2 regions of the Pseudarthrobacter kochi genome follow, and region 1 is predicted to be linked to the other one. Evidence: riboswitches for the same ligand, from Rfam matches in the RefSeq annotation. Region 1 holds a riboswitch; the other holds the start of a gene.
The links. A riboswitch is a leader RNA that binds a small molecule or an ion and turns the genes downstream of it on or off. The one in region 1 is predicted to bind cyclic di-AMP.
Positions count from the first base shown of each region.

Region 2: linked by a shared signal. The riboswitch ahead of ACZY0Y_RS07175 (M23 family metallopeptidase) and the one ahead of ACZY0Y_RS18165 (aggregation-promoting factor C-terminal-like domain-containing protein) in region 1 are both predicted to bind cyclic di-AMP.

Region 1 covers NZ_JBVAYV010000058.1:6,665-11,062, reverse strand. Annotated here, with positions in the region: gene ACZY0Y_RS18170 (sensor histidine kinase) at 1-1,230, shown strand, start outside; cyclic di-AMP (ydaO/yuaA leader) riboswitch at 1,335-1,495, shown strand; gene ACZY0Y_RS18165 (aggregation-promoting factor C-terminal-like domain-containing protein) at 1,494-2,231, shown strand; gene ACZY0Y_RS18160 (glyoxalase superfamily protein) at 2,341-2,718, opposite strand; gene upp (uracil phosphoribosyltransferase) at 2,758-3,393, opposite strand; gene ACZY0Y_RS18150 (phosphatase PAP2 family protein) at 3,406-4,248, opposite strand; gene ACZY0Y_RS18145 (nucleoside deaminase) at 4,333-4,398, shown strand, end outside.
Region 2 covers NZ_JBVAYV010000009.1:77,037-81,434, reverse strand. Annotated here, with positions in the region: gene ACZY0Y_RS07185 (HNH endonuclease) at 1-242, opposite strand, end outside; gene ACZY0Y_RS07180 (NlpC/P60 family protein) at 473-1,234, opposite strand; cyclic di-AMP (ydaO/yuaA leader) riboswitch at 1,544-1,713, opposite strand; gene ACZY0Y_RS07175 (M23 family metallopeptidase) at 1,851-2,672, opposite strand; cyclic di-AMP (ydaO/yuaA leader) riboswitch at 2,677-2,892, opposite strand; gene ACZY0Y_RS07170 (iron-dependent transcriptional repressor DtxR) at 3,035-3,730, opposite strand; gene serC (phosphoserine transaminase) at 3,997-4,398, shown strand, end outside.

The DNA.
Region 1 (4,398 bases):
GGGGCCTACCGGCTGGTGGCAGCCGAGACCCCGGACGGCGACGTGATCGTCACCGGACTGCCGCTCGCCGAGAAACAGAACACGCTGGCTTCACTGGTCTGGACGATGGTGCTCGTGTCCGCTGGCGGCCTCGTCGTGATCGGCCTGGCCGGGACGGCACTGATCCGCCGGACCATGAAGCCGCTCGATCAGCTCTCCGAAGTGGCCACACAGGTCTCCCGTCTCCCGCTCGACGCCGGTGAAGTGGGGCTCGCCATGCGCGTGCCGGCCGCCGCGGCTCATCCCGGCACCGAGGTGGGCAGTGTCGGCCATGCCCTGAACCTGATGCTGGACAACGTCTCCCATGCACTCGAAGCCCGGCAGAAGAGCGAGATGAAGGTCCGCCAGTTCGTGGCGGACGCCTCGCACGAGCTGCGCACACCCCTGACAGCCATCCGCGGCTACACCGAGCTGATGCGGATGACCGAACACTTCACCCCCGACGGCGCGAAGTCCCTCGCCCGGGTGCAGAGCCAGTCCGAACGGATGACCACCCTGGTGGAGGACCTGCTCCTGCTTGCCCGGCTGGACGAGGGCCAGCCCCTCAAGCTCACCGAGGTCGACCTCACCCAGCTGGCCATCGAGACGGTCAGCGACGAGAAGGTCATGGCCCCGGACCGGGTCTGGCATCTGGAACTCCCGGAGGAGCCGGTGGTGGTCCGCGGGGACGCGACCCAGCTGCACCAGGTGCTGGCCAACCTGCTCTCCAACGCGCGCAAGCACACCGGCCCCGGCACCATGGTGGTGACCGGCGTGAAGCGCGCGCCGGACGGGAGCGCCGTGATGACCGTGACGGACAACGGCGCCGGGATCGCCCCCGAGTTCGTGGACCGGGTGTTTGCGCGGTTCACGCGCGCGGACGCGTCCCGGAAGAATCCCGTGACCAGCACGACGCCGGCACCCGGCCGGCGGCCCCTTCCCCGCCTTCCGATCCACCCGCCCCGGACGCTCCCCGGCCCCCCGGCCGCCGCTGCCTCCGCGACCGTTTCCGCCGCGTCGGCTGAGGGAACCAGCGGGCTGGGATTGTCGATCGTGCAGTCGATTGTGGAGGCCCACGGTGGGATGGTCAGCGTGGCCTCGGTGCCCGGCCGGACCGAGTTCACGGTGCGCCTGCCGGCGTCACCTCCGGCGGGCCGGGGCGGGGCCGCCGCCGGCCAGGCCCGGGAGCAAGCGGCCACGCCGTCGTCGTGATCCCTGTTACCAAAATGTGACTTAGCAGTCCGAGTCCTGTACGGTTTTTAGGGTGCGGCCATCACTAGGGCCGCATATCCGGATGTACGCCAAGCTCTGCCGCCTCCCGGATTCCGCTGGACCAGGCAGAGGCGGGGGACCCAGAGTTCCCGGGCATTTCTGCACATTGCACCCTTGGGGTGAAGCCGACACGTGAGATTCCGTTCGGCCGGATGACCTCATCCGAACCCGACAGCTAACTCCGCAGGCGTTGAGAGGCGATCATGACTGAATTCAAGGCACAATCGCGCCCTGACGGCGCTGCACCGACCCGCTCCAAGCCATCTCGTCACCGCGCCGAGCCGGCCAAGCCCGCTTCCGCGCTGTCCCGGTTTGGCACCAGCGTAGGCTCCACCGGCCGCCGGGCGGCCGTTGTTGCTGCCGCTTGTGCAGTGCTTGTGGGAGTCGGAGCCGCCGGCCAGGCGTCCGAGACAGCCGCCCGCACTGCCAACGCCAGCAACTCCACGGAATCAACCGTCACGGCGGCCCCCCTGACGCACCTCGATTTTGAACGTGTCCGGGTGGCGAACCAGACCCCCGTCCCCAGCGGCGGCGTCGCGGCCCAGTCCACCGAGGTGAAGCCCGCCGAAGCACCGGCCCCGGCGGCTGCCCCGGCCCCCGCGCCCGCCCCGGCACCCGCTCCTGTTGCCGTCGACGATCCTGCCGGCGCACAGGCGTACGCGGCCAGCCAGCTGGGTTCCCATGGCTGGGCCGCCAACGAGATGCAGTGCCTGATGAAGCTCTGGACCAAGGAGTCGGACTGGAAGACGACTGCCACCAACCCGAGCAGCGGCGCCTACGGTGTGGTCCAGTCCCTGCCGGCCGGGAAAATGGCCAGCGCGGGCGCCGACTACCGCACCAACTACCGGACCCAGATCAACTGGGGCCTGACGTACGTCGAGGACCGCTACGGCTCCCCGTGCGGCGCCCTGAACTTCCACTACGCGCACAACTGGTACTAAACAACCGACACCGCGGGCCTCAGGCCCGGACGGAAGCGAGGCCCCAGATCCACTGGATCCGGGGCCTCGCCTGTGCCTGCCGCAGTCCGGCGACGGTGTCGCGGAGCGGCTAACCGCCGGGACGGTTGGGGATGTACTGCACCGCCCATTTGTTGCCGTCCGGGTCGGCAAAGTAGACGAAGTGCCCCCACTCCTGGACGTCGACGTCGCTGACGTCCACGCCGTTGTCCTTGAGCTGTTTGTGCGCGGCCTGGATATCGCTGACCACAAGCTGCAGGCTGGGGGCCGTTCCCGGCGGAGCGTCGTTGAGCCCCTCGCCGATGGCAATCGAGCACCCCGAGCCCGGCGGGGTCAGCTGGACGAAGCGGATGCCGTCCATGGGCCGTTCGTCGTAGTCGGCGTTGAAACCGACCTTGTTGACGTAGAAATCCTTGGCACGGTCCACATCAGACACGGGAACAAAGACAAGTTCAAGTTTCCAGTCCATGCGGCTCAGGCTAGCCCCGGGTGCTGTTTCCGGAAGGGGTTAGCCGGCCACGCCGTAGAGGCGGTCGCCGGCGTCGCCCAGGCCCGGGACGATGTAGGACTTCTCGTTGAGCTTCTCGTCGATCGAGGCGAGCACGATCGTCACGTTGGCGTCGGCAAGCTCCTCTTCCAGCTTCGCCAGGCCTTCCGGGGCGGCCAGCAGGCAGATGCAGGTGACGTCGGAGGCGCCGCGCTTGAAGAGGAACTTGATGGCCTCGCGCAGCGTGCCGCCGGTGGCGAGCATGGGGTCCAGGACGAAGATCTGCCGGTCGGTGAGGTCCTCGGGGAGGCGTTCGGCGTACGTGATGATGTCCAGGGTCTCTTCATCGCGGGCCATGCCCAGGAATCCGACCTCGGCCGTGGGGACCAGTTTGGTCATGCCCTCAAGCATGCCGAGTCCGGCGCGCAGGATGGGGACCACCAGCGGGGTGGGCTTGGTGAAAGCGGTGCCAATGGTGGTGCTGACCGGCGTCTCGATGGTCACCGGTTCGGTGCGGACTTCCCGGGTGGCCTCGTACGCCAGAAGCGTGACGAGTTCCTCGGTGAGCTGGCGGAAGACCGGGGACGGGGTGTTCTTGTCCCGCAGGACGGTGAGCTTATGGGCGACCAGCGGGTGGTCCACAACGAGAGTGCGCATGGGTCAAAACTATCACCCGGCGGCAGGGGGCCCGCCCGTGGGACCGCGGGTCCCGACGTCGTTGGTCTCCCCCGGAGCGCCGCTGCCGGCGGCGCCGTCGCGCAGGTGGACCTCGTTGTCGAAAGTCGGTGCGGGTCCGGCCTGTTCCCGGTGCCGCAGGACATGGAAGAGCCGGTGGGCCAGGATCACTATCCCGACCCAGGCCAGTCCCAGCACCCAGCCGATGATCACATCGGTCATCCAGTGGTGGCCCAGATAGACCCGGCTCATCCCCATCGCGAAGATGAACACCGCCCCCGCCGCTATCAGGCCGACCCGGGCCAGGGTGCGTTTGATCTGCAGGCAGGCGAGGTACACCACCAGTCCGATCACCACCGTGGTGTTGAGCGTGTGGCCGCTCGGGAACGACGGCGAGGTTTCGTAGGGCGGGACGGCGTCGGCGTGGTCCGGGCGGGTGCGCCCAATCAGCTTCTTGCCCACGGACGTCGCGGTCACGGAGACGGCGGCAGCGCCGCCGATCAGGATCAGCGGCCGCCAGGTCCGGCTGGCCCAGATGAGCCACGCCGTGAGGATACTGGCCAGGATGGGCATCCCGATCCCGCCGCCGATGTTGGTGAAGCCCGTGACAAACGCATCCAGGCCGGGGCTGCGGAGCTGCTCCATCATCCCGAGGGTGGGCTTGTCCAGGTTCGCCAGGCCGGCGTCGTCCACGACGTTGTCATAGACCTCGGCACTCAGCAGCGCCAGGACCAGCACCACCACACCGCCGATGAGCATCGTGGCCCACAGCGCCGCGTAGGGCACCACCCATTTGCCCCAGCGCTGCGTCAACCAGCTCTCTGTCCCGGTGTTCACGGTTTCTCCCGAATGTTAGTGCCGGTGTCGTTGCCGGGCAGCCGGGCTGCACAGCTTGCTTACTGTCGAAACTATCATTGAGCCATGACTTCCCCCGAGCCCCGCCATGCCGAATGGATGGGCCTTGCCCTCACCGAGGCGCGCACCGCC
Region 2 (4,398 bases), on a different contig from region 1:
CGGTGTCCGTCCCGTCGGAGCACTCCCCGGCGGCTCACCGCCGTCATCGTGTTGTACCGGGGCCTGATGTAGCGATTCAGGAGAATCACCGACGGCCGGCCAAGGACGTCCTGCGGCCCGACGACGGGATCGTCGCCTTCCGCCACGACACTGGCCTTTCCAGTCAGCACAAGGACGAGCGCCCGGCGGAAGGTCACAACCGCCAGCGGCTCATATCCAGCATTCAGAACGAGTGTGCGCATCCGCATACCTCTTCACGGCCGCACCCGCCAGGGGCACGAGGGCCGGCTGCCCTCTGCATAGTCGGGCTATGGATCGACAAAACAAGAGTAAACATGGACATGCCAATTCGCCGAATCTTTTTTTGCCTGCCGCGACCTGTGTCGGCTGAAGTTCACGCCCCGGCAACGCAAAGGACCCCCGCCGAATGGCAGGGGTCCTGTGCTTTGCTTACTTTGCTACAGCTGCTGTCTTAGCCGCCGACGCGGATGAAGACCGGGCCGGAGCCGACGTTGACGGTCTGCAGGGACGTGGTTCCACCGTTCCAGCCGCCGTGAACGGCCATGCCGTTGCCGACGTATACAGCGATGTGGGCCATGCCGGCGCCACCGTTCTGGTAGTACGCGAGGTCGCCCGGCTGTGCCTCGGCGGCGCTCACGGTGCGGCCGAGGGACAGGTAACCTGCCGGCCAGCCGTGGTAGTTGATGCCCGCAGCAGCCAGAGCGTTCGTGGCGAGTGCGGTGCAGTCCTGGCTGACGCCGATCTGGGCGTAGGCAGCGGCGGCGATCGTGGCGCCCATGCCGCTGGCGACGGCCGGGGCAGCGGTGCCGGCGGCGCCGACTTTGGTGCTGGCGGTCTTGGCGGTGTCGGCGGTGTTGGCCGCGGGAGTCTCCTGGACCTTCACGACGGGCTTCGGGGCCTCGACGACCGGCGCCGGAGAAGTGGTGACGGCCGGCTTCTCGTAGGAGATGGCGATGGTTGAAGCTGCCGAGATGGTCGCCGGGGTGGCCGACTGGACTTCGAGCGTGGAAGCCGAAGTGGATTCGCGCTGGACGTTGGCCTCAGCAGCGTTGGCTGCGATACCGCTGGTCAGGACGAGGCCGGAAGCGGCAGCGATAACTGCGGCCTGGCGGCCCATGCCGCCGGCGTTGTCGCCGACAGCCTTGGCAATGACGGCCAGCGAGTTGGTCTTGGTGACCTCGGCGCGGTGCCGTGCGTTTGCACGAGTAGTCATTAAGTTCTCTCTTTCGTGATCCTGGGTCCGCGCTTTTCAGGCGCAGGCTGAGGACGCTCCGGCATCTTGGGGGTACGCCGGATCGCCCCGAAATGGGTTACTTAGCGAAGGGTGTACTGCGAAGACGCGCCAAAAGCGGGAACTGCATGCAGGTGCATGGCCTGCGGGCCGGACTCAGCAGAGATTGAGACGGCGGTGCGGGATCCGTTCCGGGCGCCGGCAAGGGCGGCACGGAGGTTGGATTCCAGCGGACTCGTTAGAGCCGCGCAAGCGCGGTGACGCGCAGCATTGTGGCGTGAAGACACGAAAGTAGCCTCTCCCAATGCCTGCGAGGTGAGCTGTCGGATTCGGATGGGAGTCACCCGGCCGCGCTGCTTCCTGGGAAGCTTTGCGACTTAACCCCAAGGTCTTCTTGCGAAGACCAAAATTGGTTCCCCCGCCCCTGCCAGACGATGTAATGCGAACGGACCTTGAGCGGTGGCAGAGCTAGGCAATCCACTCAAGAGCGCCAACTTCGGAAAAGTTGGCGTAGGTCAAACGGTACAGCAGTCGGGGCCCAATGTCACATTCGGATCACGGCGTGTCACAAGAATGCGAGAGCTTCCCATCAGCTTTGTCAGAGCCAGCCGGTCGGGTCAACGACTTCGCCGTTGACCATGACCTCGAAGTGCAGGTGGCAGCCCGTAGAGGCGCCGGTGGTGCCGCTGAGCGCCACGACATCGCCGCGGGAGACCTGCTGGCCCACCTTGACGCTGGACGAGGACAAGTGGTTGTAGGTGGTCTCCAGGCCGTTGCCGTGATCGATCACCACCCGGTTTCCGCCACCGTAGGGATGCCATCCCGCGAAGGTCACGGTGCCGCTCGCGGCAGCGTGGACGGCAGTACCGCACTGGGCCGAGTAGTCCTGGCCGCGGTGGAATTCCCCGGAGCCGCCGGTGATGGGGCTGACGCGGTAGCCGAAGGGCGACGCGGTCTTCATCTGGTCCAGGGGCGCGCCGAGGCTGCCCGAGGAGGCTGCCCGGGTGATGGAGCCGACGGACTGGGCGCCCAGCAACTGCTTGAGCTTTCCGTCCGGGTCACCCTGGGTGGTGATCGCGGTGCGGTTGAAGTCGATCTTGGCCTCGGCGGCGGTGACGTCCGGCTGGACGGCGGCCGAGACGGATCCGGAGGAGGAACCCGCGTTCGTGGCCACCACGGGGCCCGTCGCGGGGACAGTGACGGTGAGGACCAGACCCGTGGCGGCCAGCGCAATGCCGGCCTTTTGACCAACGCCGCTGGCGGCGGCAAAGTCCGTTACCTGACGGAACGGGCTGCGGCGGCCTCGTCGTTCATCACGGTGCGCGTCACGGGGGCGGTCTGCCATGACGGCGACGGCCGGACGCGGCTCCGGGGCGGGACCGGACGCGCGACGTCGGCCCCTGGCGGTCTGGGTGGTCAAGAACGGTTCCTCTCTGGAGAAGCCTGCGGAGTTAGCTGTCGGATTCGGGTCAGAGAGATCAAAGACCCGGTCCGCCGTGGCAAGCATCCAGGCGCAGGGGCATCCAGGGGAGTCCCTCGGTCGAGTGTGCTTGCCGCTGACGGACTTCACCCCAAGGCTGTTGAACAGCCAGAAGTGGTTCCCCCGCCTCTGCCAGAAGGTGATTCGGCGACTGATCCGCTGGCAGAGCTCGGCTTCGGATCAGATAACGCTTTGGTATCGGTACTGGTGATCAACTATAGGCGATTAAGCCGTCCAGAGATAAATCCGTTATCGGCCCTGTGCACAACTCATGGGTAGTCCCAGTCCCGGGATAACTCCTGTTAACTGACGGTAACAAAGACGTGGGCCGCGACCTCGGGCGGAAGTTCCAGGGCACCTTCGACGTCGGGGACCCGCACCGAGATGTACTCCCCCACACGCTCCAGCGAGACCAGGGCGCCCGGGCGGATGCCGCCCTCATCGAGCTGGACCAGCAGTTCCGGTTCCACCTGGATGGGCTCGGCAAGCCGGTTGACCCTGACCGTGGAATCGGGCCCGTAGCCGGTCATGGCTTCGAGCAGGTTCACGACGCCGTCCGCGAGGGTCTGGGACGGCAGGCCTCCCAGTTCCGCGAGGCCCGGAATCGGGTTGCCATAGGGCGAGACGGTGGGGTGGTTGAGCAGTTCGAAGATCCGTCGTTCGACCCGTTCGCTCATGACGTGTTCCCAGCGGCAGGCTTCTTCGTGGACGTAGGCCCAGTCGAGCCCGATCACGTCAGCCAGCAGCCGTTCGGCAAGACGGTGCTTGCGCATGACTTCGATGGCGCGTTTCCGGCCGGTTTCCGTCAGTTCAAGGTGCCGGTCGCCGGAAACAACCACCAGTCCGTCACGTTCCATCCGGCCGACCGTCTGGGACACGGTGGGGCCGGAGTGGCGCAGCCGCTCGGCGATGCGGGCTCGGAGGGCGACGATGTTTTCTTCTTCAAGTTCCAGAATGGTCCGAAGATACATCTCGGTTGTATCGATCAGATCCGTCATTCAGCTCAGCTCCTCGAGCGCCGTCCTTGCGTAATTCCCACCGTACCGCGTGCTGCTGGCGCCCTGGCGGGGTCCGCCGTACGTTCGCAGGCCAGCTTAGCCTAATTTGAATTACTCCGGATAATCTCAATGACCGGACTGTGACGGTCCTTTTTCCCTCCCCCGCGGGGCAGTCAGGCAGAATGAAACGACAGGCTCCGCTGCAGCCACCCTGCCGGGCCACCTCCCGAGCCACATTTTGTACCAGCCGAAAAATTGGAGCCACTGTGAGCGACACCAGCATCACGATTCCCGCAAACCTCCTTCCAAAGGACGGCCGGTTCGGCGCCGGGCCGTCCAAGGTCCGCCCGGAACAGATGGAAGCACTCGCCGCGGCCTCGAATCTGCTGGGAACATCGCACCGCCAGGCGCCGGTCAAGAACCTGGTGGGGTCGGTCCGGAACGGGCTCAGCCAGTTCTTCCGTGCTCCCGAGGGCTATGAGGTCATCCTGGGCGTCGGCGGATCGACCGCGTTCTGGGACATCGCCAGCTTCGGCCTGGTGGAGAACAAGGCACAGCACTTGTCCTTTGGCGAGTTTGGCTCGAAGTTCGCTTCCGCCACCAACAAGGCACCGTTCCTGGCCGATTCCTCCATCATCAAGTCCGAGCCGGGGACCCGGCCGGCGGCC